Regions from separate parts of the Kitasatospora sp. NPDC048286 genome, predicted to be linked through region 1. Evidence: riboswitches for the same ligand, from Rfam matches in the RefSeq annotation. Region 1 holds a riboswitch; each other region holds the start of a gene.
The links. A riboswitch is a leader RNA that binds a small molecule or an ion and turns the genes downstream of it on or off. The one in region 1 is predicted to bind cobalamin.

Region 1 (7,425 bases):
GCTGAACGCCTCCGTCACCGCCGTGCGCGCCAACCAGCACAACGACGGCGGCTGGAACTACAGCAAGGCCGCGGGCGACCCGACCGCGCTCGCCCAGGGCAGCGACATCGACATGACCGGCGCGGCCATGGCCTCGCTGTGCGCCGGCGGCGTGCCCAACACCGATCCCGCGATCGTCGCCGCCAAGAACTTCCTCAAGGGCAAGCTCGCCTCGTCCGGGGCGTTCAACGCCATGTTCGGCGTGAACACCGACTCCAACGGCTGGGCCGTGTCCGGCCTCAACGCCTGCGGCATCAACCCCCAGGGCGCCGACTTCACCAGCGGCACCGGCAAGACCCCGGTCGACTTCCTCATCGCCCAGCAGTTCAAGCCCGGCGGCGGCTTCAAGTACCTGCCCACCGACACCACCCCGTCCCCCTACGCCTCCGTGGACGGGCTGCGCGCCGTCGCCGGGGCCGGGTTCACCGCCACGCCGCCGGCCCCGACCACCGCGGGCGAACCCACCTGGGCCGCCACCACCGGCTTCACCGCCGGCACCGCCGCCAGGCTCGCCCTGGTCGTCGACGACGGCACCGGCACGCCCAAGGTCTGCGCCGTCACCCTCACCCCGACCGGCACCACCGCGACCCTCGGTGACGTCCTCGACGCGGCAGGCAGCGCCACCCCGGGCGGCTGCGTCACCTCCGTCACGCCGTCCACCGGCGGCGGCACCGTCACCGCGCTCAACGGCACGGCCAACAGCGGCTCGTTCACCTGGCAGGTCAGCCTGGACGGCGGCGCCGTGACCGGCGCCACCCGGGCCACCACGGTCCACCTCGGCGACACCGTCTCGCTGCGCTACGGCAGCTGACCGCACGGCGCCGGAGGGGAGCCGACCACGGGTCGCCTCCCCTCCGGCGGGGCAGAACCATGACGGCCCGACGGATCCGCCGCCGGACCACAGGACAGGGGGAACGGATGCCGACGGGTGTTTCCGGATGGGTGGCAGGCGGCTACGTGGCCTTGGTCGGCGGGCTGGCCGTCCTGGGCGGGCTGACGGAGAACGGGCGCTACTACCTCGCGTCGATCGTCCTCACCCTTCCCGTCGGCCTCGTCGCGCTGGCCGCCCTCTACCTCGCACGAGGGGTGCTGACCGGCATCGGCGGACTGTTCACCGAGACCACACTGCCGAACGGCGAGGAACCCGGCTGGCTGACCACGGCCGGCATCGTGGCCAACACGCTGCTGTTCACCGTGGCGGCCGTCGCCACCGTGCTGCTGGTCGAGCGCTTCGTCCGCCGCCGGAGGGTGGCGCACGGCAGGTGAACCCGGGCACGCGGTGCCCCGGCCCCCACGTGGCAGGGGCCGGGGCACCGGCGTCGCGTCGGACGTCAGGGCGCCGTGATGCCCGGCTGGGCGCCGGCGCCGAAGGACCAGCCCTCGACGTCACCCGGCGCCGGGTTGTAGCTGCCCGCGCCCAGGCTGCTGTACGACCAGGGGCCGCCGTGCTGGGCGTGCCAGTACGACCAGTAGGCGCTGCCGGTCGGGTTGGTGCAGGTCGTCGGCAGCGCGTTGATCGTGCAGACGAAGCCCGGGTAGCGCGGGTGGAAGGCGTACGAGAACCCGGCGCCGGTCAGCGCGGCCAGGCCGCTGGCGGGGTCCCCGGGCGCGCAGCCGGTCTGGATGCCGCCGCCGACGGCGGTGAAGTCGACCACGACGGTGACGCCGGTGGTGCCGCTGCAGGCGGCGGCCCGGGCCTGCGGGGCCTGGGCGGCGGAGACGCCGAGCAGGCCGGCGGTGAGAGCCGCGGCGGCGGCGATCGAGCCGAGCGTGCGGCGGGCGGGGCGGGATGCGGTGACGGTGTCGGTCATCGGTGAACTCCTCGCAGTCTCGGGCTCGTTCAGCGGGTGGCCGGTGCCGGGCAGGCCAGGGTGGGGGAGTCGGGACGCGCGCCGGCGGCGGAGAGCGTCGACAGCGGGGTGCCGGCGAGGCCGAGGACGGCCTGCGCGGTGGCCCGGGTGCCGCTGGCCGCGTTGAAACCGGTCGCGTCGTAGGCGACCGCGCCCCGCACCACCGGATCGGCGGAGCAGCCCTGCTGGAACTTGACCAGCCGGCTCCAGCCCTTGAGGCCGGTGCCGAAGCGCCCGCCGGAGAGCAGGGCCTGGGTGGCCAGGCCGGTGGTGTTGGCGTTGGAGGTGGTGGCCCCCGCGGCCGCGAAGCCGCCGTCGGCGTTCTGGTGGGCGGCCAGCCAGTCGAGGCCGGTGTTCGCCTTGGCGGTGCGGCCGGTGGCGGCGAGGGCCTGCACGGCGAGGGCGGTGGCGTCCGGGTCACCGGCGCAGGTGGGTTGGCCGAAGGAGATGGGGAAGCCGCCGTCCGCGCACTGGCTGTTCGCGAGGAAGTCCACGGCCGCCGTCGGGGCGTCACCGGAGGTGCGGTGCAGGGCGATCAGGGCCAGCGACTGGCCGAAGGCGTTGCTGTAGTCGCCCCACTGGGAGCGGTCGGAGAAGCGCCCCTCCGCGGTCTGGAGCGAGCGCAGCCGCGAGGGCAGGTCGACGCCGCCGAAGCTCGCGGGGTTCGCGCCGCGCACCTCGACGGCGAGCAGCAGCTTGGCGGTCGCGCCCGCGTACGCCTCGGTCGTGCCGTCGCCCAGGTAGCCGGAGAGGATCTCGGGCTTCGCCAGCCAGGCGGTCGCCTTGGCGGCGGCCTCGTCGGAGCTGCGCGAGGCCGCGAAGGCCAGCACGGCGTCGATGGTCAGGCCCTGGTCGGGGTAGGCGGTGCCGTTGAAGACGGACTCGAAGTGGTCCCCGTCGACGAGTTGGCGGGCCAGCCAGCCGGCCGCCGCGGCGTCGGGAAGGACGGTCCTGGACGAGGCCGTGTCGGCGTGGGCGGCGGTGGCGGTGGCGGTGGCGGGGAGCGCGGTGGCGAGCGCCAGGGCGGGTATCGCGAGCAGACCGAGAGTGCGGCGGAGCGTGGGCATGGGTGCCTTTCCGGGCCTGGACGCAGGGGCCCGGAGGACAGCGGCACGGTGCCGGGGCAGCCCTCGGAGCTCCGGCCCGCAGACCACGACGGGAGGAGGGGACGACACGCCTCCGCCGACGGGTACTCGGGCTCGCCGCCGACATGGCGTCGACGGCCTACCGTTGCGGGTCAGCGCCGGATTCGGACCGGACTTCCCCCATCGGCGGAGTCAGAACATGACGGCTCATCATGGCGAAACGGGAAAGATCCGGTCAAGGGATCGTGCGTCACAGCACGGTGTTCGAAGCCTCCCGCGACGCTGCTCCGGTAGGTCCTGAGCCGACGGGCGGTGCGCCACCCCGTCGAGGGGGGCGCACCGCGCGGGCCGTCAGCGGTTGCGGAACTCCGGCGGGCGCTTCTCGGTGAAGGCGGCCATGCCCTCCTTCTGGTCCGCCGTGGCGAAGGTGGCGTGGAAGAGCCGGCGCTCGAAGCGGACGCCTTCGGCGAGGGTGGTCTCGTACGAGCGGTCGACGCTTTCCTTGAGCATGATCGCCGCCGGGGCGGACATCGCCGCGATGGTTTCGGCGGTGGCCAGCGCCTCGGTGAGCAGCTGGTCGGCCGGGACGATCCGGGAGACCAGGCCGGCCCGCTCGGCCTCCTCGGCGCCCATCATCCGGCCGGTCAGGCACAGTTCCATGGCCTTGGCCTTGCCGACCGCGCGGGTCAGTCGCTGCGAGCCGCCGATGCCGGGGTAGGTCATGCGGTGCCCTTCCCGAGGGTGGTGATGATGGCGGAGAAGTCCAGCCCGGCGCCGTCGGCCGCCGCGAAGTCGGCGTACAACTGCGCTGCCCTGCGCCCGAGTTCGGTGGGCAGGCCGGCGGATTCGGCCGCCCCGGCGGCCAGTCCGAGGTCCTTGGCCATCAGGGCGGCGGCGAACCCGGCCGCGTAGTCGCGGTTCGCCGGGCTGGTGGGGACGGGCCCGGGGACGGGGCAGTTGGACGTGAGCGCCCAGCACTGCCCGGAGGCGGCGGAGGCCACGTCGAACAGCGCCTCGTGGCTGAGCCCGAGGCTCTCCCCGAGGACGAAGGCCTCGCTGACCGCGATCATCGAGACGCCCAGGATCATGTTGTTGCAGATCTTCGCGGCCTGCCCCGACCCGGAGGCGCCGCAGTGCACGACCCGGCGGCCCATCGCGGCCAGCAACGGTTCGGCCTCGCCGAAGTCGGCGTCCTCCGCGCCGACCATGAAGGTCAGGCTCGCGGCCTCGGCGCCGGGCACACCACCGGACACCGGCGCGTCGACGGCCCGGTGCCCGGTCGTGCGGGCCAGGTCGGCGGCGATCCGGGCGTCCCCGACGGCGATGGTGGAGCAGTCCACGAACAGCGCCTCGCGCGCGGCGGCGGTCAGGCCCTCGTAGGCCCCCAGCACGTGCCGGCCGGTCGGCAGCATGGTGATGACCACCTCGGCCCCGGCCACCGCCCGCTCCGCCGACTCGGCGACGGCGATCCCGTGGCCCGCCGCCCGCTCACGGGCGTCCGCCGCGAGGTCGTAGCCGGTCACCCGGTGGCCGGCCTTGACGAGGTTGGCGGCCATCGGGCCGCCCATGTTGCCCAGTCCGATGAATCCGATGTCGAGGGTCACCAGCGCTCCAGGGGTGTGGTGGCGGCGAGGCCGAGTTCGCGCTCGCCGAGCGGGGCGAAGTAGCGGGCCACAGCGGCGGGTTCGACGGCGCCCAGCGCCGCCGGGCTCCACCGCGGCGAACGGTCCTTGTCGATCACCTGGGCCCGGATGCCCTCGGCGAGGTCGCCGGTGGCCAGGGCCGCGCAGGAGGTGCGGTACTCCTGGTCCAGGACGGCCTCCAGCGGGCCGAGGGCGCGGGCCCGTCGCAACGCGGCCAGCGTGGCCTTCACGGCGGTGGGCGAGTTGGCGGTGATCTGGTCGACGGCCTTCTTCGCCTCCGGTTCACCGCTGTCCCGCAGCCGGTCGAGGATCTCCTCGACGGTGCCGGCCGCGTAGCACCGGTCGATCCATCCGCGCTGTCCGTCCAGCACACCGGCCGGCGCCGGTCCGACGTGCCGTTCGAGGGCGTCGTGCACGGGCAGCTCGGCGAGGTCGTCGAGCAGCGCCGGGACCTTCTCCGTGGCAACGAAGTGGTCGGCGAGCCCACAGAGCAGCGCGTCCGCGGCACCGACGGAACCGGCGGTCAGGGCCAGGTGGGTGCCCAACTCGCCCGGAGCGAGCGCGAGCAGGTACGTGCCGCCGACATCGGGGACGAAGCCGATGCCCGCCTCCGGCATGGCCACGCGGGTCGTCCCGGTGACGATGCGGACGCTGCCGTGGGCGGAGACGCCGACGCCGCCGCCCATCACGATGCCGCTCATGAGCGCCACGTAGGGCTTGGGGTAGCGGGCGATCCGGGCGTTGAGGCGGTACTCGTCGCGCCAGAACTCCTCGACGGCGCCCCGGTCCCCGCCGGTGGCGGCGCGGTGGATGGCGACGATGTCGCCGCCCGCGCAGAAGGCCCGTTCACCGGCGCCGGTGACGACGACGGTGTCGACCCGGTCGTCCTCCTCCCAGGCGTCCAGGGCCTGCGCGATCCGCCGCACCATGCCGTGGGTGAGGGCGTTCAGGGCCGCCGGCCGGTTGAGGACGATCAGCCCGGCCCGGCCCTCCCGCTGGACGAGGACCTCCGCGGTGTCGTTCGGGGTCATCACGCGGCTCCGGTCAGGCCGCGGGCGACGATGACACGCATGATCTCGTTGGTCCCTTCCAGGATCTGGTGCACCCGCAGGTCGCGGACGATCTTCTCGATGCCGTACTCGGCCAGGTAGCCGTAGCCGCCGTGCAGTTGGAGGGCCTGGTTGGCGACCTCGAAGCCGGTGTCGGTGGCGTAGCGCTTGGCCATCGCGCACAGCTGGGGCGCCCGGGGATCGCCCCGGTCCAGGGCGGCCGCCGCCCGCCATACCAGCGCCCTGGCCGCCTCCAACTCCGTCGCCATGTCGGCGAGTCGGAACTGCAGGGCCTGGGAGTGCAGGAGCCGGGCGCCGAACGCCTCGCGGTCCGCCAGGTAGCCGGTGGCGCGCTCCAGGGCGTCCTGCGCGCCGCCGAGCGAGCAGGCGGCGATGCCGAGTCGGCCCCCGTTCAGCCCGCTCATGGCGATCCGGAAGCCCTCGCCCTCCGCGCCGAGCAGGCGGTCGGCGGGCAGGCGCACCCCGTCGAGGAGCACCTGCCGGGTGGGCTGGGCGTTCCAGCCCATCTTCCGCTCGTTCGGCCCGAACGAGACGCCGGGGTCGTTCCGTCGGACGACGAAGGCGGACACCCCGTCGGCCCCCGGGCCGCCGGTGCGGGCCATCACCAGGTAGACCTCGGAGGCGCCGGCGCCGGAGATGAACTGCTTGACGCCGTCGAGCACCCAGGCGTCCCCGTCCCGGCGGGCCCGGGTGGTGAGCGCGGCGGCGTCCGAGCCGGCGCCCGGCTCGGTGAGGCAGTAGCTGGCGGGGGTCTCCATCGTGCAGAGACCAGCCAGCCACCGGGCGCGCTGGGCGTCGTCGCCGTAGCGGTCGATCATCCAGGCGACCATGTTGTGGATGGACAGGTAGGCGGCGATCGAGGGGCAGCCGGTCGCCAGCGCCTCGAAGACGAGCACGCCGTCGGCGCGGGTGAGCCCGGATCCGCCGGACTCCTCGCCGACGTAGACGCCGGCCAGGCCGACCTCCGCCGCCTTGCGCAGCACGTCCACCGGGAAGTGCTTGGCCTGGTCCCACTCGACGGCGTTCGGTGCGAGGTGCTCGCGGGCGAAGGCCCGGGTCGTCTCGACGATGGCGAGTTGATCGTCGGTCAGTTGCGTGTGCACGGCCCGCCTCAGCTCATCGTCGGCATGGTGAAGCTCGCGCCCTCCTTGACCCCGGAGGGCCAGCGCGAGGTGACGGTGCGGGTGCGGGTGTAGAAGCGGATCGAGTCCGGCCCGTGCTGGTTGAGGTCGCCGAAGGCGGAGCGCTTCCAGCCGCCGAAGGTGTGGTAGGCGATCGGGACCGGGATGGGCACGTTGACGCCGACCATGCCGGTGTTCACCCGGCGGGTGAAGTCACGGGCGGTGTCGCCGTCCCGGGTGTAGATGGCCACGCCGTTGCCGTACTGGTGCTCGCTGGGCAGCCGCAGCGCCTCCTCGTAGTCGGCGGCGCGGACGACGGTGAGCACCGGGCCGAAGATCTCCTCCTGGTAGATCCGCATGTCCGGGGTGACCCGGTCGAACAGGGAGGCGCCGAGGAAGTAGCCGTCCTCGTGGCCGGGGAGGCGGAAGTCCCTTCCGTCCACGACGAGTTCGGCGCCCTCCCGGACGCCGAGGTCCAGGTGGTCGCGGACGCGGCCCAGCGCGTCGCGGCCCACCAGCGGGCCGAAGTCCGCCGCCGGGTCGTCCGAGCGGCCGACCTTGAGCCCGGCGATCCGCTCGACCAGCTTCGCCACCAGGGCGTCCGCGGTCTCCTCGCC
Region 2 (7,425 bases), on a different contig from region 1:
AGGTGCCGGTCACGTCCTGCTGGGAGATGTCGATCCGGCTGGTGGCGCTGGCGACCAGCGAGCGCAGCGCGTTCTCCTCCGGGTTGACCGTCTCGTAGGCGCGGTCGTCGTTGGTACGGTCGTGCAGGCCGACCGGGCCGCACGTGACGTCGTCGGCGCCGGCCGCCGGCTCCGGACGGTAGTCGGAGGTGGGGTCGCTGTCGCGGATCCCGACGCCCAGGCCGCCGACCGCGATCACCGGCACGTTGCCGGCGGCGGGCACCCGCGCGGCCGCCGGGTTGAGCCGCTTCTCCAGGTCGGGGGTGCATCCGGCGCCCTTCGAGGAGGCGAACCAGGCGGCCGAGAAGACACCGCTGTTGCGGCAGGTCCAGTCCCACAGGGTGTCCAGGTAGGCGCCGGCGGAGGCGGCGGCCGGACCGTTCAGCGCGAGGTCGACGTCCGTCACCGGGTGGGCGGTGTCCAGGTAGTCGCCCTTCCAGTTGTTGATGCCGCCGGTGATGACGCTCTGCCCGTCGACGACCAGCAACTTGGAGTGGTTCCAGGAGAACGCGGTCTTCGCGGTGGTCATCGAGGCCACCTCGATGGTCACCCGGTCGGCGGCCGTGCCGAGCCGGGCCACCAGGTCGTCCCGGTACTTCGACGGCAGCGCGGTGATGTTGAGCAGCGGAGCGGCCCCGGCGAGGATCCGCACGTGCGGCGCGTTCCCTGCGGCCACCGACGCCTTGAGGCCGTCCACGATGGCGTCCTGGAAACCACCGTCCGGGAACGGGGCGAGAGTTGATATGTCGACGGTGCGGGTGGCCTTCGAGATGTTCTCCCGCATCCGGTCCAACACCCGCTTGGTCCCAGGCCGTTCGGCGCAGGAGGCGTCCCCCCAGCACCCCGGTGTCTGCAGCAGCCACCCGCCCGGGTCCCCGGCCGGTGCGTCCAGCCGGTTGCCCGCCGTCCGCTGCCACACCACACCCTCCAGCCCGGGCGACACCTGGCGCAGGGTCCGCTCCACCGCGTCCAGGTGGGGAGTACCGTCGGCCTGGGCCGCCCCCGGCGCGGGAGCCGGAGCCGGAGCCGGGTCGGCGAACGCGGGGGCGACGGGCAGCACACCGACGGCGGCGGCGAGGGCCAGTGCGGAACCGGCCAGACGGCGGCCGGAACGGCGGGACTGGGGAGAGAGCACGTGCGAGTCCTTCATGCGGGGCCGGGGACGTTCACCCGGACGACACCGCTAAATTACCTCAAAGTAACCTGAGGTGCTGTCAGGGTCCCATCAAGGCCGCGCATCCGGCCTGACGTGCCATCCACTGGAGGTCCGGTGGCCCCGGGCCTCAGTGGAAGACGATGGCGTGGCCGCCCTCGATGCTCGCCAGGCACGCCCGATGGAGCTGACGCCAGGCGAAACGTTCCGTCTCGAACGGTCCGTCCATCGCGGGATCCACAGCCGGCCCGACCGCCCCGACATCGAAGGGAACGCCCTCACCGTCGAGCTCGATGCCGATCGACGACGCGATACCCGACAGTTCGGCCAGCAGGCGCTGACTGGAACCGACGATGCCGGCGCCGTCGACGTCCGCCTCGTCAGGGAGGAAGAGCGGATCCTCGAAGTCGACCGGCACGTAGTAGCCGGAACTGTCGGAGTGACAGAGCAGATGAGAGTCGAACCTCGACATCTCGTCCCGGACCTTCTCGCAGTCGCGCTCGTACTGGCTCTCGCTGACCTCCAGAGCCGATGTGACGGGCTCGCCGAAGTCCGTGAGCACCAGGATGCGGCGCAGCTGGGTCAGATACCCGTAGGGGAAGCCGGCGGAGAAGGTACGGGTGCGCGGCGGATCGGTCATCTCCGGCTCGTGCCAGCCGATCCCCTCCGCCATGAGCGCCCGGCTGAGGCGGGCGAAGGCGGAGCGGTGGTGGTCGAGCCCCTCGGCGTCATTGCGCGCCTGGTCGTAGAGGAGTCCCACTGATATCGAAAGTCCCATGGGCCGGAGTGTAGGAGCGGCCCCTGACACCCGACCACGCCTCCCCGGGGCTTCCGAACCGGGATGGCCTGCCGACCTGCCGACCGAGTACGTGACCCTCGTGCGCCCGTGCGTCGCCGGTCGCCAGGTGTCCGATCCGTCAGCTCGGCGGGTTGCGCAGTTCGATGTCGTCGGCGTCAACCCAGTAGCGGCGGCCTCCGCTGGAGTCGGTGGTCTCGTAGAACGTCTTGCGGGTCGAGCCGCCGCGCTGCCACCAGCTCTGCTTCGGCAGGGTGCGCTGGGCGAACTTGCCCTCCGCGCCCTGGCGGGTGAGCTTCACCCCGTGGCCCTGGGTGAAGTGGCCGTCGAGTTCGGTGTGGACGAAGCCGTTGATCTCGTTCCAGGTCACGACCCACACCTTCATCGACAGGTCCGGCCAGCCGTAGGCGCGCACGTCCGCGCCCCAGCGGCGGGCACCCGGCCGGATGATCTCGGCGTCGAAGTCGGCGTTGGCGACCAGATCGCGCAGCGCGTCCGCGTCCACCCAGCCGCCGCGCCGGCTCGCCGACGCCCGGTAGAAGGTCTTGACGACGGCGCCTCCGGTGTCGGGCTTCGCCGGGATCCAGTCCCGACCGCGTTCGGTGAACCAGCCGCGGATCGGCTTGTTCTGGTCCACCGTCGTCAGCCCGATGTCCTTCGGGAAGACGTGCTCCTCCAGTACCTCGCCACTGGTGGTCGTGAGCGCCTCCATCCGCCAGCCGTCCGAACCGGTGACCTGCCGGTACACCGGGGTGTCCCGCGCCGCCCGGGCCTGGAACACCTCCTCGGGGTCCTCCCAGCCGATCGCCGGCGGCGCCCAGGCCTGGCCCGCGAGCTTCGGATCGTCCACGAGCGGAGCCCAGGCGGTGGCCGGCTCCTCCTTCGGGACCGCCGTCAGGATCAGGTCACGGCCCCGGACCCCCACCTGCGAGCCGGAGCCGAGGTGCAGCAGCCGGCACCGGTCGACGACGCTTCCGTCCAGTGTCTCGCCGAACATCCGCCGCTCCACCGTCCACAGCTGCAGCCCCCAACCCTCCTCGCCCTCCCGGCGGGCGGGCTCCAGCCGCAACCGCGCCCCGGTCGCATCGCTCTCCGCCGTCAGGCACAGCCCGCTCGCCGCGTGCCGGATCCGCGCCTGCCGCGAGGAGTACCGGTCCGCGTACCAGCGCTGCTGCTCGTCGACGCCCCGGTCGGGCGACAGCGTCACCGGCAGCCCCGCGGCCGTTCCGCCGACCACCAGCTCCCTCCGGACCTCGTACTCCATCAACCGCAACTCGAACCGGCCCGACGGCCACTGATCGTCCATGGCCACGAACATTCCACAGCCCCCGTCTGCCCGGCATCCTGCCGTTCGCTTTCGGCCACCGGTACGGGCGGCGGTGACGCACGGCGGGCGATGCGGGACGGCGCCCGGCCGATCTCACCTGCGCGAGGGCCTCAGCACGCCGGGTTCCTCCCCCGATCGGGGGAGGAACCCTTCCCTACTTCGCGTGATGTGTGACCGTCACCCGAAAGCCATGATCGTGTCCTGCCCGGCCCACCGATTCCTCGCCGGGCGTTGACCGGCCCCCACTCCCGTTCCCGGGCTCGTCGGCCTCAGCGAAGACGCGGAGACGCGGAGAGCTCATCATCCGATCATTCGAAGGATCAGCATGACGATGCGAAACACACCCATATCCTCTCTCGTGACCGTCGGAGCTGCGGTGGTTCTGGCCGCGACGCTGACACCGGCGACGGCCTCCGCCACGTCCGGCACCGTCGCCGAGGACCCGATGCGGCCGTACACCCAGCAGACGCTCCGCTGGGGGCACTGCGACGAGCACACGCCGGCCGCTTTCCAGTGCGCGACCGTCAAGGTGCCACTGGACTACGGCAACCCCGACGGCGAGAAGCTCGACGTCGTGGTGAACCGGTTGAAGGCGAGCAGTGCGCAACAACGCCGCGGCGTGCTGCTGTTCAACCCCGGCGGTCCCGGCGCGTCGGGTCTGGGTCTGCCGGTCGCCATGGAGCCGGTCATCCCCCAGGAGGTGAAGGACCGGTACGACCTCGTCGGCTTCGATCCGAGGGGCATCGGGCAGAGCTCCCCCGTCAGCTGCGGTCTGACGCCCGACGAGCTGAACATCGACCGCCCATACCACGCCGAGACCTTCGCGAAGGACGTGCGGTGGGCGCGAACAGTGGCCGACAAGTGCGCCGCCGCGGAAGGCGACAAGCTGCGTCACATCACCACCCGCAACACCGCCCGCGACATGGACCTCATCCGCACCGTCCTGGGCGAGAAGAGGATCTCCTACTACGGGGGCTCTTACGGCACCTATCTCGGCGCCGTCTACCTGCAGATGTTCCCCCAGCGGGCCGACCGGTTCGTGCTGGACAGCGCGGTCGACCCCACCCAGTACGGGCGGGGCACCTTCCAGCAGATGGCGCAGGCGACCGAGCCCGCCTTCACGCGGTGGAGCGAGTGGACCGCGGGGCGGGACACCACGTACCACCTGGGCCGAACCCCGGCCGAAGTCCGCAACACCTTCTGGGACATCGTCGCCCGGGCGGATCGCAAGCCCGTCGACACCGGCGACGGCCCCCTCACCGGCGACGACATCCGCGCCGTGCGCGACATCTTCTTCACGGAGCGGAAGGCCGCCGACTGGATCGCCGAACTGAAGAAGGCCGCCGAGGACGACAAGCCCGCCGCGCCGGCGCCCGCCCCCGAACTCCCCCCGGAGAACGAGCTCGCGGGCCTCTGGGCGGTCATGTGCGGCGACACCGCCGCATCGTGGCCGCGTGACCCCGGGCAGTACCGGCGCGACACCGTGCGCGGCAGGGCCCGGTACCCGCTGTACGGGGACTTCGCGTACGGCATCAAGCCGTGCGCCTTCTGGAAGCCCGGCGCCGAAGCCCCGACCACGGTGGACAACGACGTCCAAGCGCTGATCCTGCAGAACGAGTGGGACTCCCAGACGCCCCTGACCGCCGCCCAGGGCATGCACCGGTCCCTGCGCGGCTCCCGGATGATCACCGTCCTGGGAGGAGAGGGGCACGGCGTCTACGGCAGGGGGTCCTGCGCGGACGAGTCCGCCACGCGCTACCTGACCACGGGCAAGCTCCCGGGGGGCGACCTCACCTGCCAGGCGCCGACCGCCCGATGAACCACCGCCACCGCGGCGCGGCCCCGCCCGCGCTGCGTCGGCGGGAATCCGCAGGTCGTCGCGGCTCCCCCGTCCGCGCCCTGCGGTGCCCGGCCGCTCGCCGGCGGGATCGCGAGCCCTGATATGTTGCCAGCGCCGTGGTGTTCGGGAAACCGGTCGAATTCCGGTGCGGCCCTCGCCACTGTTGCCGCGGAGTTCCGCGGCCCTCGCTGACCGGCTCTGCCGCCGGTCAGGGCCACTGGGCGGGCTGGAAGAGCCGCTTGGGAAGGTCGGCCGCGGCGCGTCGATGCGGAAGCCAGGAGACCGGCCACGGCGCGACATGTTCCACGAGGGTTTTGGAGAACACGTGCCCAGCGGTCTGCCGTACCCGTTTCGATCCATACGTTCCGCACATTCCGTACATTCCGCACGTCCCAGAGGGCCGATACGTGTCGGCCGGGCGGTCGCGGCCGTCCTGTTCACCGGCATGCTCGGCGCCTGCGCGGGCGCCCCGGCTCCCGTCGCGTCCGGCGGGACGGCCGGGAGTGCCGCGCCGGTCGGCGTGGACAACTGCGGGACCACCGTGACGGTCGGCGCGCCGCCCGAGCGGCTGGTGACCCTCAACCAGGGTGCCACCGAGGTGGCCCTGGCCCTCGGCCTGCAGTCCCGCATGGCCGGTACCGCCTACCTCGACGACTCCGTCCCGGAGAAGTGGAAGGCGGCCTACGACTCCGTCCCGGTGCTCTCCAAGGAGTACCCGACGAAGGAGAAGCTCCTCGCGGCCCGTCCCGACTTCCTGTACGCCTCCTACGCCAGCGCGTTCACCGACAAGGTCGCGGGCAGCCGGGAGGAACTGCGCAACCAGGGCATCCCGTCGTACGTGTCCCCGTTCGGCTGCTCGGACAAGAGCAAGGTACCGCCGACGACCTGGCAGGCGATGTGGGGCGAACTGAACGACGTCGCCAAGGTCTTCGGTGTCCCGGAGCGGGCCGTCGCGATCCAGCAGCAGCAGGAGCAGCAGCTTGCCCGGTTCACCGCGACGGCCGCGGGCAAGGGCCTGAAGGTCCTGTGGTACGACTCGGACACCAAGACGCCGTTCGTCGGTGCCGGCCACGGCGGACCTCAACTCGTACTCGATGCCGTGGGCGCCCGCAACGTCTTCGGGGACCTGCCCGGTGGCTGGCAGAACGTGAGCTGGGAGAAGGTCGTCGCGGCGGACCCGGACGCCATCGTGCTCGCGGACGCAGGCTGGGACACCGCCCAGTCCAAGATCGACTACTTGGAGAACGACCCGGTGCTGAGCAAGCTCGGCGCCGTGCAGCGCAAGGCCTTCGTGGTGGTGCCGTTCTCGGAGTCGACTCCCGGCGTGCTGCTCGCCGACGGTGCCGCCCGGGTGTCCGCGGGGCTGGGCCGGCTGCACCCGGGTTCATGACCACCGCGCCCCACCCCGTCGTGCGGTCCTCCGGTCCGGGCCGCGCGACGGCGGCGCTGGCCATCGGTGTGGCCCTGCTGCTGACCACCGTGCTCCTCGGCCTGGCCGTGGGCTCGCAACACGAGCCGGTCCACACCGTGATCGACGTCGTGGTGCGCCGTCTCGGGCTGGGCGACCCGAACGTCACGCTGCTGGACGATCAGATCGTCTGGCAACTGCGGCTCCCCCGGGTTCTGGGAGCGGCTGCCACCGGCGCCGGCCTCGCGGTCTGCGGTGCGGTGTTGCAGACGCTGACCGGGAACGACCTGGCCGATCCCTTCCTGCTCGGGATCTCGGACGGAGCCGCCGCCGGCGCGGTCACCGTGATCGTCCTCGGCGCCGGCGTGTCCGGCGTCGTGGGCACCGGTGCGGTGGCGACGGCGGCCTTCGCCGGTGCCCTGCTCGCCGCCGTCGTCGTCCTGGCACTGGCCGGCGCGCGCACCCGGTCGCTACCGACCGCCCGGACCGTGCTCGCCGGCATCGCGGTGGGACAGATGTGCGGGGCGTACACCTCGTTCGTCGTGATGGTCCTCGGGGACCGCAACGCGGCGCGCGGTGTCATGGAGTGGACGCTCGGCTCGGTCGCCGGCGTGCGGTGGCCCACCGCCGTCTTCCTGACCGCGGTCGCGCTGATCGGTGTCACGGTCCTGGCCTCCTCGGCCCGCGACCTGGACGCCTTCGCCTTCGGCGAGACCTCCGCCCGCTCCCTCGGCGTCCACGTCGAGCGCACCCGCTGGGTCCTCGTCGCCACCGCCGCGCTGGTCACCGCGTACCTGGTCGCCAACACCGGCGTCATCGGATTCCTCGGCCTGGTCGTACCGCATGTGGTCCGTCTCGTCTG
Region 3 (7,425 bases), on a different contig from region 1:
CGCCGTGGTCCGGATGCGCAACCAGCTGGCCCGGGCCCACCACGAGCGGAAGGAATTCCGGCTCGCCGCCGAGCAGTTGGCGCTCGCCACGGAGCAGGTGCCGCTGGTGGCCGACCGGCAGGTGCTGGGGGTGCTCTACGAGACGGACGGTCTGCTCTGCCTGGCCGACGGCCGTCCCGGCGACGCGGTGGAGCGGTTCACCCTGGCCCTCGCGGAGAACCGGGGCGACGAGCACGGCGAGATCGTCCAGAGCTACAACCTGGCGCAGGCGCTGATCGCGGACGGGCGCGCGGAGGAGGCGCTGACCGTGCTGGCCGGGGCCACTGATCAGGCCGAGCGGACGCAGGACGTCGACATGTTGATGAAGCTGCCGCTGGTCCGGGCCCGGGCCCACCGGGCGCTGGGGCAACTGGACCTCGCCCTCGCCCAGGCCCAGGACTGCGCCCGGCGGGCCAGGCACCGGAGCCAGTACGCGAAGGAGGCGCAGGCCCACACCCTGCTCGCCTCCCTCGCCGAGGAGCAGGGCGACGAGGAACTGGCCGAGCGCAGCCGTGCGCGGCTGCGGGAGCTGCAGGGGTAGACGCGCCTCAGGGACCGGTACGGAACGACACCCGGGTGCGCTGCTCGCCGGTGCGGACGGTGAGCCCGTGGTCGGGGAGGGCGGCCGGGGCGCCGCCCTCGGCGAGCCAGCAGGCCACGGCGGAGCCGAGCAGCAGCGGGTCGATCGCCGGGTCGGGGCGGTTCCAGTCCGGTTCGGCGCGGGCCTCCAGCAGCAGGCCGGTGCGCAGCCGGAGCAGGTGGCGGGCCGGGCCGAGGGCGGCCACCACGACGGCGAGGCCGGGGAGTTCGGCGGCGGTGTCGGCGAGCCAGCGGGCGGCGGGGAGTTCGGCGTGCACCTCGGTGCGGGCGAGGACCTCGGCGGTGTAGCGCAGGGCGTCGCCGGGGTGGTCGTCGGTGAGGGCGTGGAAGCCGCGCGGGGTGTGGTCGTCCGGATCGAAGGGGTAGCGCCGGAGGCTGACGTCGGTGCCCTCGCTCCGGCCCTCGACGTCGTACGCGGTGGGCCCCTCGGTGGTGGCGGGGTGCGGGACGGGCTTGGGGTAGGGCGGCAGGGCCGGTTCGTCCCGGGGTTCGTCCAGCTCCTTCAGGAAGGAGTAGAGCAGCGGGCGCAGCAGGCGGGCGGACTCGCCGCGGTGGGCGAGCGACCGGTCGGTGATGTCGCTCAGGTCGGCCGGGTCCCGGGCCAGGGCCAGTTCGAGCTGGGCGGTGAGGTCCCCGTCGGGGTCGAGGACGGGCGCGGCCTGGCCGAAGGCGTAGCTGGGGGAGCGCGGGTCGAGTTCGGCGGCGCCGGTGGTGACGAGCAGGGTGCGGTGGTCCAGGGCGGCGCCGTAGAAGGTGACCGAGCCGTGGTCGCCGATCACGCAGTCGGCGGCGACGAGCGCGGCCTGCCAGCCCTGGTGGGGCGGGATCAGGCGCAGGCCCATCCGGCAGGCGGCGGCGAGCAGCGCCTCGGGGTCGTGCCGGCTCCACACGTTGGGGTGCAGGACGACGGCCACCGTGTACTCGTCGGCGGGCAGTCGGCGGACCAGCCGCTGGGGCAGGTCGGGGTGGCGGCCGAATAACGAGTGCTCGCTCCAGGTGGAGCTGACGACGACGAGCCGTCGGCCGCCGACGGCGCCGAGCGCGGCGCGGTAGCCGTCGCGGGAGCGCCGGCTGCCGAGCATCCGGTCGAAGCACGGGTCGCCGACGACCTGGGCGACGTCCAGCGCCTCGGGGCAGGAGTCCCGCAGCCGGTCCAGCTGCTCGGGGTGGGAGAGGCCCAGGACGTCGACGAACACCCGTCCGTGGTGGGTGAGTTCGTTGCGGGACAGGCCGGCGGCGCTGACCGTGTCGCCGGTGGACTCGGTGACCAGGCGGTTGTAGCCGGCGCCGTGCGGGAGGACGACGAGGCGGGCGTCCAGGCGGTGCATGGAGGAGTGGACGGCGCAGGCGACGGCGAGGTCGAAGCGGCGGCGGACGGCGTCCTCCCAGTCCAGCACGGTGAAGCCGGACAGGCCGTGCAGGTACTCGTCCAGGGCGCGGTCGGCGAAGGCGGAGCCGGGGTTGACGGTGAAGTAGCGCTCGATGCCGTCCGGGCTCAGCAGGGTGAGGACGTCCAGGACCCGGGTGGCCGAGGTGAGGGTGCGGGCGACCGCCAGCACGCGGGCCCTGACCGGTCGGGTGTTCCAGCGGTCGGCGGGCCAGGCGTGGGGGTGGGACGGCACACCATGATCGTACTCATCCGGTTGGGCCGCGGCGCGGTTCCGAGTGCGGGTCAGCCCGCGGCCGCGCTGGGCTCGTGGTGCTCGGCGGCGGCGCACTCGTTGAGCAGGGGGCGCATGGCCTCGTCCACGAGCCGGTAGCGCACCACTCGTCCGTCCCGGTCGCCGGTGACCACGCCGGCCGTGCGGAGCAGCCGCAGGGCCTGGGAGACGGCCGGGTCGCGCATGCCGGTGGCGACCGCGAGATCGCTGACGGCGAGCGGGCCTGCCCGGTGGAGGGCGAGCAGCAGGGCGAGCCGGCCGGGGTCCGCGAGCAGGGAGAACCGCTCGGCCCAGGACCGGACGTGCGCGGGCTCGCCGATCGCGGCGATGGCCTCGCAGACCCGGTGTCCGTCGATGGTGCGGTGGCCCGCGCGGTCCTCCGGTACGAGATGCATGCGGACATTCTCGCAGGCGGGGGCCTGTGATCCTGGACACCTGCGCAGGTGCGCAGCCTTGCACGGGTCGGGGCGGGGCCCTACGGTGTTCCCCGCCGTGGTGCTCGGGAAGACCGGTGACGGACCCTCAGGGGTCCCAGCCCGGAGCGGCCCTCGCCACTGTGATCGGGCCGCTCCTCCGTCCACGGAGGAGCGTCGTCCGCACCCATGAAGCCACTGGGCGCCTCGTGCGCCTGGGAAGGCGGGTGCGGGTGTTCCCGTCAGCCAGGAGACCGGCCACGGCATCTCACGAGGTTTTCCACGAGGTGCTGGAGCGTGATCCGCATGACCCTGCCCGAAACCGTTTCCGCCGGGACCGAACCCGGCCCCGCCGCGCTGCCCACCTTCAGATGGCGGCGCGAGGACACCGTCCGTACGGCCGCGCTGATGGCGGTGATCGTGGCCATGCACGTGGTGGCCTTCGGCACGCTGATCTTCCTGGTCGCACCCGAGCGGTACACGGTCGGCACCCAGGTCTTCGGGGTGGGCCTGGGTATCACCGCGTACACCCTCGGCATGCGGCACGCCTTCGACGCCGACCACATCGCGGTGATCGACAACACCACCCGCAAGCTGATGGCGGACGGCAAGCGGCCGGTCTCGGTGGGCTTCTGGTTCGCCCTCGGGCACTCCTCGATGGTGGTGCTGATGGCCGCCCTGGTGGCGGGCGGCGCGCAGCTGGCGAACACGCTGATGGACGACGAGTCGGCCACCCACAAGTGGCTGGGCATGGTCGGCACGACGGCCTCCGGCGCCTTCCTCTACCTGATCGGCGCGCTCAACCTGGCGGCGCTGCTCGGCATCCTCAAGGTGTTCCGCTCGATGCGGGCCGGGCAGTTCGACGAGAAGGAGCTGGAGGCGCACCTCGACTCGCGCGGCTTCATGGCCCGGGTGCTGAACCGGGCGACCCGCTCGATCACCCGGCCGGGGCAGATGTTCCCGGTGGGCATGGTGCTGGGCCTGGGCTTCGACACCGCGACCGAGGTCACCCTGATGGTGATGGCCGGCTCGGGTGCGGCCTCCGGGCTGCCGTGGTACGCGATCGTCTGCCTGCCGCTGCTGTTCGCGGCCGGGATGAGCCTGTTCGACACCCTGGACGGGACGTTCATGAACTTCGCGTACCAGTGGGCCTTCGCCAACCCGGTGCGGAAGGTGTACTACAACCTGACCATCACCGGTCTGTCGATCGCGGTGGCCTTCATCATCGGCACCATCGAGCTGGTCGGGGTGCTGCACGAGAAGCTCGACCTGACCGACCCGGTCACCGGGTTCATCGCGGACATCTCACTGGACAACGTCGGCTACGCCATCGCCGGGCTGTTCGTGGTCGTCTGGGCGATCGCGATCGGGTACTGGAAGCTCGCCCGGGTCGAGAAGCGCTGGACGCCCGACAGTCCGTGACCGGGCGGCCGCCGGCCTCCGAGTACGTGGAACGGCGCCACCCCGAACCCGGGGAGGCGCCGTTCGGCGTGTGCGGGGTCAGCGCTCCTCGCGGAAGTCGACGTGCCGGCCGGCGGCCGGGTCGTACTTGCGCAGGACCATCCGGTCCGGGTCGTTGCGGCGGTTCTTGCGGGTCACGTACGTGAAGCCGGTGCCGGCGGTGGAGCGGAGCTTGATCACCGGGCGCAGTTCGCTGCGGGCCATCGGGGCCTCCTGGGGCCTGAGGGGTCCGGCCCCGGGTGTCGGACCGGGACCGGGCGCCGAAATGGAAGTCGTTTCCAGTGGATGGGAACGTGGGCCGCGCCCTGCCCATTCCCGGACGCCGGGTCGCCGCCGAAGGACGCGGCGGGTGGGGGGAGCCGGGAGCGCGGCGCGGTCGCGCGGGGGCGCGCAAGGGGCACCGGGGGTTCTGTCGGGGGCGCTCGGCGGGCGGTTCGGGCCGGGGGTTCGTAGGCTCGACGCATGGCGGATGCGTACGCGGGGCGGCGGGAGCGGGTGAGGGAGCACTGCAGTGCGGCCGGGGCCGACGCGGCGCTGATCACCCGTGCGGCGAACGTGCGGTACCTGACGGGCTGCGCGCCCTGCGGGGCGAGTCTGCTGCTGACCAGAGAGCGGGCCCTGCTCGCACTGCCGGACGACCTGCCGCCGGACGACACCGGCGAGCACCTGATCGCCCCGGACGTCACCCGGCTGCCGGTGGCGGCCGGGTCGGACACCGCGCTGGCCGCCGCGTCGGTCGCCATGCGCTCGGGGGTGGCGGGTCTGGCGGTGGAGGAGCACGACCTGACCGTCAGCCGGCACCGGGCGGTCGGCGGCCTGACCGAGGGGGCACGGCTGGTGGACCTCGGCCAGACCGTGGAGCGGCTGCGGGTGGTCAAGGACGAGCACGAGATCGCCGACCTGCGGATCGCCGCCGAGATCGCCGACCAGGCGCTCGGCGAGCTGCTGGAGTCGATCCTGGTCGGCCGCACCGAGCGGCACCTGGCGATGGAGCTGGAGCGCCGGATGATCGACCACGGCGCCGACCGGGCGGCCTTCCCGGTCTCGGTCGGCACCGGCAGCCACTCCGGCCAGGCCGCCCACCAGCCGACCGACCGCCGGGTGGAGGAGGGCGACTTCCTGACCGTGGTGATGGGCGCCCAGTACCGCGGCTACGGCGTCTCCACCGCCCGTACCTTCGTGATCGGCGCCGCTCCCGCGCCCTGGCAGGTGGAGCTGCACCGGCTGGTCTTCCGGGCCCAGCGGGCCGGGCGGGAGGCTCTCGGACCAGGGGTGGAGCAGTGCGTACCCGACCGGGCGGCCCGGCAGGTCCTGGAGGCGGCCGGCCACACCGAGGCCTCCCCGCACCCGGTGGGCCACGGCATCGGGCTGGAGATCCGGGAGGCCCCGCGACTCGGTCCGGCGGACATGGGTAAACTGGACAGCCGCGTACCGGTCACCGTCGGCCCAGGGGTCCACCTCCCGGGCAAGGGCGGGGTCCGGATCGAGGACACGCTCGTCGTGCGCCCCCTCGAAGAGGGCGGGCCCGAGCTGCTCACCATCACCACCAAGGAGCTCCTCGCCCTGTGACCGCGGCCCCCGGGCCGTGGGCGGCAGGACGCACCCCTTGGTTCCTTGACAGCTATATCCAGGAGTAAGTGCGCCCGTGGCTTCCACGAACGATCTCAAGAACGGCATGGTCCTCAAGCTGGAGGGCGGCAAGCTCTGGTCCGTCGTCGAGTTCCAGCACGTCAAGCCCGGCAAGGGCCCGGCCTTCGTGCGTACCAAGCTCAAGGAGGTCCTGACGGGCAAGGTCGTCGACAAGACCTTCAACGCGGGCACCAAGGTCGAGACCGCCAACGTCGACAAGCGTGGCATGCAGTTCTCGTACAAGGACGGCGAGAACTTCGTGTTCATGGACATGGACACCTACGACCAGCTGACCATCGAGCCGTCGGTCGTCGGCGACGCCGCCAAGTACCTGCTGGAGGGCTTCGAGGCCCTCGTCGCGCAGAACGAGGGCTCGGTCCTGTACATCGAGCTCCCGGCCGCCGTCGAGCTGACCATCGCCGAGACCGAGCCGGGCGTCCAGGGCGACCGCTCCACCGGTGGCACCAAGCCGGCCACCCTGGAGACCGGTGCCCAGATCCAGGTGCCGCTCTTCGTCACCACCGGCGAGAAGATCAAGGTCGACACCCGCGACGGCAGCTACCTCGGCCGGGTGAAGTAAGTCCGTGTCGGCCGCACGCAGCAAGGCCCGCACCAGGGCCTTCCAGATCCTCTTCGAGGCCGACCACCGCGGGGTCGACCCGCAGCAGGTCCTCGCCGACTGGGTGGCCCGCGCCCGCGAGCCCAGGCCCGACGAGGGCACCCCGCAGGTGGGTGAGTACACCATGGAGCTCATCGAGGGGTACGTCCAGCACGCCCGCCGTATCGACGACCTGATCGAGCAGTACGCCGTGGGCTGGACCCTCGACCGGATGCCGATCGTGGACCGCAACGTCCTGCGGCTCGGTGCGTACGAGCTGATCTGGGAGGACGGCGTCCCGGACGCGGTCGTCCTGGACGAGTCCGTCGAGATCGCCAAGGAGTTCTCCACGGACGACTCCCCGGCCTTCGTCAACGGCATGCTCGCCCGCTTCCTGGAGCTGAAGCCGGGCATCCGCCGGTAACAGGCGTCCCGTGAACGGCCGCCGGACCCGAACAGGTGTCCGGCGGCCGTTCCGCGTTTCACCCGGTCGGCGTAGGCTGTGGACCTACTTGTCAGTAACTTGACGTCCGGAACCACGCGTGAAGGGCAGGTCCCGCCACATGACCACGGCGACCCGCAGCGAGTTCGACCAGGGCATCGCCCTGACCAGGCACCCCGAGGAGGCCGGCCGCTACGACGCCGAGCTCGGCGCCGGCTGGCAGATCGGCGGTGGGGTGAACGGCGGACTGCTGCTCGCCGTGGCCGGACACGCGCTGTCGCTGGAGCACGAGGCGCATCCGGACCCGGTGTCGATCAGCGGTTACTACCTGTCCGCCTCCACCCCCGGCCCGGCCACCGTCCGCACCGAGGTGCTGCGCACCGGCCGCGGCCTGTCCACCGGCACCGCCTCGCTCAGCCAGGACGGCGTCGAGCGGCTGCGCGTGGTGGCCAGCCACGGCGACCTCGCCGCCGCCGACGGCGAGGTGCGCACCAGCGCGCAGCCGCCGCAGCTGCCGCCGCCGGACCAGTGCATCGGCCTCGAACACGCGCCCAAGGAGCTGATCGCCCAGGCCGCCCTGCT
Region 4 (7,425 bases), on a different contig from region 1:
ATCGGCCTGGCCACCGCCGTCGCCGCAGCCCGCGGCGGCTGGCACGTGATCGCCACCATGCGGAACACCGCGAAGGCCGGCGCGCTGCTGGCCGCCGCCGAGCAGGCCGGGGTCACCGTCGACGTCCGGGCGCTGGACGTCACCGACCCGGCCTCGGTCGAGGCCTGCCTGTCCGGCGTCGACCGGCTGGACGCCCTGGTCAACAACGCCGGCGCCGGCCACGTCGGCACCCTGGAGCAGGAGAGCGTCGACGACGTCCGCGCCGTCATGGAGGTCAACTTCTTCGGCGTACTGCACGTCACCAAGGCCGCCCTGCCCCTGCTGCGGGCGAGCAGGGGCCGGGTGCTGACCGTGACCAGCGTCGGCGGCGTGGTCGGCCAGCCCTTCAACGAGGCGTACTGCGCCGCCAAGTTCGCGGTGGAGGGCTTCATGGAGTCCCTCGCCCCGGTCGCGGCCACCGCCGGGGTGTCCGTCAGCGTGGTCGAGCCGGGCGCGGTGGCCAGCGAGTTCGTCAGCAACGTGGGCCTCACGGACGACGCCGCCGAGCAGGCCGGCCCGTACGCGCCGGCCCTGGCCAACTACCTGAACCGCACCCGCAACGCCTTCGCCAACGCGCAGACGGCCGAGGACGCGGCCGAGCGGATCCTCGGCCTGCTCGACGCCGAGCGCCCCGCCTTCCGGCTGCTCACCTCCGACGCCGCCCGGGCCTTCGCCGGGGTGAAGCTCAAGGACCTCGACGGCTCGGCCGTGCAGACGCTGACCGCCGGCTGGGTCAACCCGTGATCACCCGGGCCGCGGAGCCCACGAGGTGGAGGTAGCGGCCCGGGTCCGGGGGTGGGCGCCACGGGTCGCCGTGCCCACCCCCGCCGCCATACTGCTCCGTCAGCCGGCCAGTTCCGCGCGCAGCGTCCGGGCGGCGCCGACCAGGCTCTCCAGCGAGGCCCGGGTCTCCGGCCAGCCGCGGGTCTTCAGCCCGCAGTCCGGGTTGACCCAGAGCCGCTCCGCCGGGATCGCCGCCAGGCCGGCGCGCAGCAGGGAGACCGCCTCCGCGGTGCTGGGGACGCGCGGCGAGTGGATGTCCCAGACGCCAAAGCCCACCTCGCGCGGGTAGCCCGCCTCGGCGAGTTCGCCGGCCACCTCCATGTGGGAGCGGGCGGCCTCCAGCGAGATGACGTCCGCGTCGAGGTCGTCGATCGCGGTCATGATCGCGCCGAACTCGGCGTAGCACATGTGGGTGTGGATCTGGGTGTCGGCCCGCACCCCGGAGGTGGCCAGCCGGAAGGCCTCGGTGGCCCAGTCCAGGTACGCCGGGCGGGCGGCGGCCCGCAGCGGGAGGGTCTCGCGCAGGGCCGGCTCGTCCACCTGCACCACGGCCGCGCCCGCCGCCTCCAGGTCACCGACCTCGTCGCGCAGGGCGAGAGCGACCTGGCGGGCGGTGTCGGCGAGCGGCTGGTCGTCGCGGACGAAGGACCAGGCGAGCATGGTGACCGGGCCGGTGAGCATGCCCTTGACCGGGCGGTCGGTCAGGCTCTGCGCGTAGCCGAACCAGTCGGTGGTCATCGGGTGCGGGCGGGAGATGTCCCCGGCCAGCACCGGCGGGCGTACGTACCGGGTGCCGTACGACTGGACCCAGCCGTGCCGGGTGGCGAGGTAGCCGGTGAGCTGCTCCGCGAAGTACTGGACCATGTCGTTGCGTTCGGGCTCGCCGTGCACCAGGACGTCCAGGCCGGCCTTCTCCTGGTAGGCGATGACCTCGCGGACCTCGGCCTCCATCCGCTCCCGGTAGGCGGTCGCGTCGATCCGACCCGCCGTCAGATCTGCGCGTGCGGTGCGTAGTTCGGTGGTCTGCGGGAAGGAGCCGATGGTGGTGGTCGGCAGCAGCGGCAGGCCGAGCCGGGCGCGCTGGGCCTCGGCCCGCCGCGGGTAGGGCTGGGCCCGGCGGGTGTCGTCGGCGGTGACGGCGGCGGCCCGGGCGCGCACCGCCGGGTCGTGGGTGATCGGGGAGTTGGCGCGGGAGGCGAGGTCGGCGCGGTTGGCGGCGAGCTCGGCGGTGATCGCGCCGGTGCCCTCGCGCAGGCCGCGGGCGAGCAGCGCCGCCTCGCCGGCCTTCTGCTTGGCGAAGGCCAGCCAGCGGGCGATCTGCGGGTCCAACTCCCGTTCGGCGGCGGCGTCGAGCGGGACGTGCAGCAGTGAGCAGGACGGTGCGACGTCGACGGTGCCGGCGAGCCCGAGCAGGGTCGCCAGGGTGGCCAGCGACTTCTCCAGGTCGTTGATCCAGATGTTGCGCCCGTCGATCACCCCGGCGACCAGCCGCTTGCCGGGCAGGCCGCCGACGGCGGCGAGGTCCTCCAGATTGGCGGCGGCCGGGCCGGTGAAGTCCAGCGCCAGGCCCTCCACCGGGGCCTTGGCCAGCACCGACAGCGCCTCACCGAGCCGGTCGAAGTAGCTCGCGACCAGCAGCTTGGGCCGCTCGGTGAGGGCGCCGAGCTCGCGGTAGGCCCGGGCGGCGGCGTTCAGCTCGGCCGGGGTCCGGTCCTGGACCAGCGCGGGCTCGTCCAGCTGGACCCACTCGGCCCCCGCGGCCCTGAGCGCCGCGAGCAGCTCCGCGTAGACCGGCAGCAGCCGGTCCAGCAGGGTGATCGGCTGGAAGTCCTCGGCCACCCCGGGGGCCGGCTTGGCCAGCAGCAGGTAGGTCACCGGGCCGACCAGCACCGGACGGGCGGTGTGGCCGAGCGCGAGGGCCTCCTCGAACTCGCCGACCGCCTTGGCCGGGTTCGAGGCGAACACCGTGTCCGGCCCCAACTCCGGTACCAGGTAGTGGTAGTTGGTGTCGAACCACTTGGTCATCTCCAGCGGCGCGACGTCCTGGTTGCCGCGCGCCATCGCGAAGTACCCGACCAGCGGGTCGGCGTCGACCGCCTCCCGGTGCCGCGGCGGGATCGCGCCGACCGCCACGCTGGCGTCCAGCACGTGGTCGTAGAACGAGAAGTCACCGGTCGGGACCTCCCCGACCCCCGCCTCGGCGAGCTGGGCCCAGTTGGTCCGGCGCAGGTCGGCCGCGGTCGACAGCAGCGCCTCGGCCGTGACCGCGCCCTTCCAGTAGCCCTCGATCGCCTTCTTCAGTTCACGGTTACGACCCTGCCGGGGGTAGCCGTACGCGGTGGCCACGGACGCCGCGGCTGCGGACTTCGCTGTCAAGGGACTCTCCTTCGCGAGCCTGAATCCTCAAGTGCACCGGTGGTGGCACGAGGACGCGAAGGGATGACGAACCGGACGGACACCCGCACCCGTGCACGGCTCCGCCTGGTATGGTCGCCGACCCGCCCACGAGGTCACCGGATGGCCGCACGCGAACGGTCGCGTACGGGCAGTGGCAGGTCTTCGGACTCGCGGGCACGCCCACCCGGCCGAAACCGGGACGGACACCTACTGGCCGTCGCTTCCCAGACCCGTCCCGGGTCCAGTGCGTATGACGGCGGTCGTTCCCACTCACCGCTGCGGGGCAGTCCCGGATTCCCACCGGGTTCCCTCTTGCGACACCCCGCCTGGCGGACGGGGCGAACCAGCTGCGTCGCCAGCTTAGGGGCAAAGCGTCGCCGTCGAGGCGGAAATCTCGAAAGCCGTCTGCATGGTGAGACGCCCCGGCCGCGGGCGGCTACTCGACCGACTCGTGCTCCGGCCCGTTGCGGTCGGCGCGCTGCTCGTCGCAGGCGCCCTCCGGGACCAGCTCCGGTACCGGGTGGGGCCTGCCGTCCGAGTCGACCGCCACGAAGACCAGCTCCGCCGTCGCCACCCGGGTCACCGGCCCGGCGAGGTTCCACCGCTCCGAGGTCACCTCCACCGACACGTCCATCGAGGTCCGCCCGACGCGGCCGACCCGGGCGCGGACGGTGAGGAGGTCTCCCGCCCGGACGGGCGCGAGGAACGACATCCCCCGGACCGAGACGGTGACCGCGGGAACACCGGCGTGCCGACCCGCGGCGGCGGCAGCCGCGTCGTCGATCAGCTTCATCATCACGCCGCCGTGCACCGAACCGTAGAGGTTGGTGTCGTGGTCGCTCATGATGTGGGCGAGGGTGACCGCCGAGTCGGCCGGGGTGCGGGAGAGGACAGCGGGACTGGTCACAGCGACGGCCCGCCCGTCATGGCGCCGTGGAAATCGTGGTCGGCGTTCCGCTGCACGGAACTCTCCTTCGTGAGGTCGCGCACCTCGGGCACGCCGAGGAGCGGGCAGCCGTCCGTATGCGGCCCACCCGCACCATCGGCCCGCCCTCGGGGTCGTGGTGGGCCGCGGGCCACCACGGCACGCGGGCAGCGGCGGGTCTTCGGACTCGTGGGCGCGCCCTCCCGGCCGAACCGGGACGGACACCCACCGGTCGTCGCTCCCCGGACCCGTTGCCGGGCCCGGCGCACAGGACGGCGGTCGTTGCCGCTCGCCGCTGCGGGCGGTCCCGGACTCCCGCCGGGTTCCCTCGTGACGACACCCCGCCCGGCGGGCGGGGCGAACCAGCTGCCCCGCCAGCTTACGTCCATCCGCGCAGCTCACAGCCACCGCCCACCGCTTCGGTCGGCCACGTACGGCCCCCGGGCCCGTACGCCGGGGCGGACGGCAGAATGTCCCCCATGCGGCACATCTTCGTCATCGGCATCGGTGCGGGCGACCCGGACCACCTCACCCTGCAAGCGGTCAAGGCGATCGGTCGTACCGACGTCTTCTTCATCCTCGACAAGAGCGAGGAACGGCAGGACCTGATCGCGCTGCGCCGCCGGATGCTGGCCGAGCACGGACGGCCCGGGCACCGCGTGGTCGAGGTGCCGGACGCCGAGCGGGACCGCACGACCCCGGCGTACGCGGCCGCCGTGGACGACTGGCGCGTCCGCCGCGCCGACCTGGTCGAGCAGCTGCTCGCCGAGCACCTCGGCCCGGGCGAGAGCGGCGCGTTCCTGGTCTGGGGCGACCCGGCCCTCTACGACAGCGTCATCGCCGTGGTGGCCGACGTGTCCACCCGGGGCGGCGCGCCGTTCGAGTACCAGGTCGTCCCGGGCATCAGCAGCGTCTCCGCGCTCGCCGCCCGGCACCGCACCACGCTGACCAGGGTCGGCCGCCCGGTGCAGATCACCACCGGCCGCCGCCTGGCGGAGGGCTTCCCCGAGGGGGTGGACGACGTGGTGGTGATGCTCGACGGCCGGGCCGCCTTCACCGAGATCGACCCCGAGGGGCTGGAGATCCACTACGGCGCCTACCTCGGCACCCCCGACGAGGTGCTCGACTCCGGGCCGCTCGCCGAGGCGGCCCCGCGGATCCGTGAACTGCGCGAGCGGGCCCGGGAGCGCAAGGGCTGGATCATGGACACCTACCTGCTCCGGCGCTCGGACGGCTGACGGCACGCGAGGCGCGGCACGCGGCTGACGGCTCACCGCTGACCGATGACCGGGTCGGGCGGTGAGCCGGCCGCGGCCTCAGTCCAGCAGCTTCGCCAGTACCCGGTCGAGCGCGCGCAGGTCCTCCGGCGGCAGCCCGAGCAGCGCGTCCGGCGGGGTGCTGAGGATCGCGGTGGCGAGCGACGCCTTCGCCTCGCCCTCCTCGGTGAGGTGGACCAGCTTGGAGCGCCGGTCGGCCGGGTTGGTGATGCGTTCGGCGAGCCCCCGCCGCACCAGGTCGTCCACGATGACGGTGGTGTACGGCGGGTCGGCGGTCAGCCGCTCGGCCAGCTCCCGCAGGGTGATCGGGCCGGCGGCGAGCCGGCGCAGCGCCCTGACCCGGCTGAAGCTCATGCCCAGGGCGTCGGCGACGGTCTTGCGGCGGTCGTGGCGCTCCAGCACGAGCGCGTACATCCCCTGCCAGACCCGGGCCGCCGTGGCGGCGTCGGCCCCGCTCCCCTTGGGGTGCCCGCCGGTGTCAAGGCGCTCCATCAGGCGTCCACCGTCTCCTTCGTCTCCTCGGTTCCCTCGGCTGGCTCCTGCTCGGCGAGCCGTCGCGCCGCGCGCTCGGCCGTCGCCCGGGCCCAGCGGCCGGAAGTGAGCGTACCGGTGACCAGCACGGCCGCCCCGCAGCCGGCGATGATCCACCAGGCCGTCCGCGCGGCCCCGGTGAAGGCCGCCGGGTCCGCCAGGGCGGTCCCGGCCATCAGGGCGCCGGTCACCGCGACGCCCAGGGACTGGCCGACCTGCCGGCTGGTGGAGGCCACGGCCGCCGCCACCCCGGCCTGCGAGCGGGGCATCCCGGAGACGGCGGTGTTGGTGATGGGCGCGTTGACCAGGCCGAAGCCGGTGCCGAAGAGCAGGAAGGCGACGACCAGCAGCCCGGTCGGCAGGTGCTCGGAGTAGCCGACCGCCTGGAGCACGGCGCTCGCGGTGAGCGTCGTCCCGGCCAGCAGCAGCGGCGTGCGCGGCCCCCGAGTGGCCACCATCCGGCCGGACAGCGGCGCGGTGAGCAGCGACATGACGGCCATCGGCAGCATGAACAGCCCGGCGTGCAGCGGGTCGAGACCCCGGACGTCCTGGAGGTACAGGGAGCTGAGGAACAGGAAGCCGCCGAGGCCGGCGAAGGCGGCGACCGCGATCACGGTGGCGCCGGAGAACGGTGCGGAGCGGAAGAACCGCAGGTCGATCAGCGGGTCGGTGCGCCGGGGTTCGTACCAGAGCAGGCCCAGCAGGGCGGCCAGCGCGGCCGCGGCGCAGCCGAGCACCAGGGGTGAGGTCCAGCCGCGCTCCGGCGACTCGATGATCGCGTAGGTGAGGGCGGCGAGCAGCACGATGACCAGCAGCTGGCCGATCGGGTCCACCCGGCGGGTGCGGGCCGCCCGCGACTCCGGCACGTAGCGGGTGGTGAGGAAGAGTGCGGCCAGGCCGATCGGGACGTTGATCCAGAAGATCGCCCGCCAGCCGGCCGACTCGACCAGCGCGCCGCCGATGATCGGCCCGGCGGCCATGCTGATGCCCACCACGGCGCTCCAGACGCCGATGGCGCGGGCGCGCTGCCGGGAGTCGGTGAAGGTGTTGCTGATGATCGACATGGCGACGGGGTTCAGCATCGAGCCGCCGACCGCCTGCAGCATCCGGGCGGCGATCAGCCAGCCGAGCCCGGGGGCGAGGCTGCACAGCAGGGAGGCCCCGGTGAACACCACCAGCCCGATCCGGAACACCCGGCGGCGGCCGATCCGGTCGGCGGTGGAGCCGGAGAGCATCAGCAGGCTCGCCAGTACCAGGGTGTAGGCGTCGATCGTCCATTGCAGTCCGGACACCGAGGTGTCCAGGTCGCGCCGGATGGCGGGCAGGGCCACGTTCAGGATGGTGTTGTCGAGGCTGACGATCAGCAGGCTCATGCAGCAGATGGCGAGCACGAGCCAGGGCCGCGGTCGAGCGGCATCGGGCATGACGAACGCTCCATGATTATTTGTGTTGTTGTAATCATTGTGAGCATAT

Region 2: it holds a riboswitch for cobalamin, as region 1 does, so the genes downstream of both, ACGF13_RS38120 (ABC transporter substrate-binding protein) here and ACGF13_RS20485 (prenyltransferase/squalene oxidase repeat-containing protein) in region 1, are expected to answer to the same signal.
Region 3: it holds a riboswitch for cobalamin, as region 1 does, so the genes downstream of both, ACGF13_RS16425 (HoxN/HupN/NixA family nickel/cobalt transporter) here and ACGF13_RS20485 (prenyltransferase/squalene oxidase repeat-containing protein) in region 1, are expected to answer to the same signal.
Region 4: it holds a riboswitch for cobalamin, as region 1 does, so the genes downstream of both, metE (5-methyltetrahydropteroyltriglutamate--homocysteine S-methyltransferase) here and ACGF13_RS20485 (prenyltransferase/squalene oxidase repeat-containing protein) in region 1, are expected to answer to the same signal.

Annotation. Positions count from the first base shown of each region.
Region 1 is NZ_JBICZE010000008.1:73,979-81,403, reverse strand. Features, by position in the region: gene ACGF13_RS20500 (hypothetical protein) at 1-850, shown strand, start outside; gene ACGF13_RS20495 (hypothetical protein) at 958-1,305, shown strand; gene ACGF13_RS20490 (flagellar hook-length control protein FliK) at 1,371-1,850, opposite strand; gene ACGF13_RS20485 (prenyltransferase/squalene oxidase repeat-containing protein) at 1,880-2,956, opposite strand; cobalamin riboswitch at 3,056-3,196, opposite strand; partial or broken gene ACGF13_RS20480 (enoyl-CoA hydratase-related protein) at 3,326-3,688, opposite strand; gene mmsB (3-hydroxyisobutyrate dehydrogenase) at 3,694-4,578, opposite strand; gene ACGF13_RS20470 (enoyl-CoA hydratase/isomerase family protein) at 4,575-5,648, opposite strand; gene ACGF13_RS20465 (acyl-CoA dehydrogenase family protein) at 5,648-6,790, opposite strand; gene ACGF13_RS20460 (CoA-acylating methylmalonate-semialdehyde dehydrogenase) at 6,799-7,425, opposite strand, start outside.
Region 2 is NZ_JBICZE010000025.1:49,971-57,395, forward strand. Features, by position in the region: gene ACGF13_RS38100 (phospholipase) at 1-1,174, opposite strand, end outside; gene ACGF13_RS38105 (hypothetical protein) at 1,323-1,970, opposite strand; gene ACGF13_RS38110 (hypothetical protein) at 2,110-3,294, opposite strand; gene ACGF13_RS38115 (alpha/beta hydrolase) at 3,647-5,134, shown strand; cobalamin riboswitch at 5,256-5,461, shown strand; gene ACGF13_RS38120 (ABC transporter substrate-binding protein) at 5,601-6,545, shown strand; gene ACGF13_RS38125 (FecCD family ABC transporter permease) at 6,542-7,425, shown strand, end outside.
Region 3 is NZ_JBICZE010000006.1:204,702-212,126, forward strand. Features, by position in the region: gene ACGF13_RS16410 (AAA family ATPase) at 1-580, shown strand, start outside; gene ACGF13_RS16415 (hypothetical protein) at 588-2,261, opposite strand; gene ACGF13_RS16420 (ArsR/SmtB family transcription factor) at 2,312-2,695, opposite strand; cobalamin riboswitch at 2,777-2,991, shown strand; gene ACGF13_RS16425 (HoxN/HupN/NixA family nickel/cobalt transporter) at 3,020-4,135, shown strand; gene rpmG (50S ribosomal protein L33) at 4,214-4,378, opposite strand; gene ACGF13_RS16435 (M24 family metallopeptidase) at 4,637-5,743, shown strand; gene efp (elongation factor P) at 5,820-6,383, shown strand; gene nusB (transcription antitermination factor NusB) at 6,388-6,825, shown strand; gene ACGF13_RS16450 (thioesterase family protein) at 6,965-7,425, shown strand, end outside.
Region 4 is NZ_JBICZE010000007.1:405,067-412,491, forward strand. Features, by position in the region: gene ACGF13_RS19880 (SDR family oxidoreductase) at 1-783, shown strand, start outside; gene metE (5-methyltetrahydropteroyltriglutamate--homocysteine S-methyltransferase) at 883-3,198, opposite strand; cobalamin riboswitch at 3,355-3,582, opposite strand; gene ACGF13_RS19890 (acyl-CoA thioesterase) at 3,656-4,126, opposite strand; gene cobF (precorrin-6A synthase (deacetylating)) at 4,624-5,382, shown strand; gene ACGF13_RS19900 (MarR family winged helix-turn-helix transcriptional regulator) at 5,461-5,913, opposite strand; gene ACGF13_RS19905 (MFS transporter) at 5,913-7,376, opposite strand.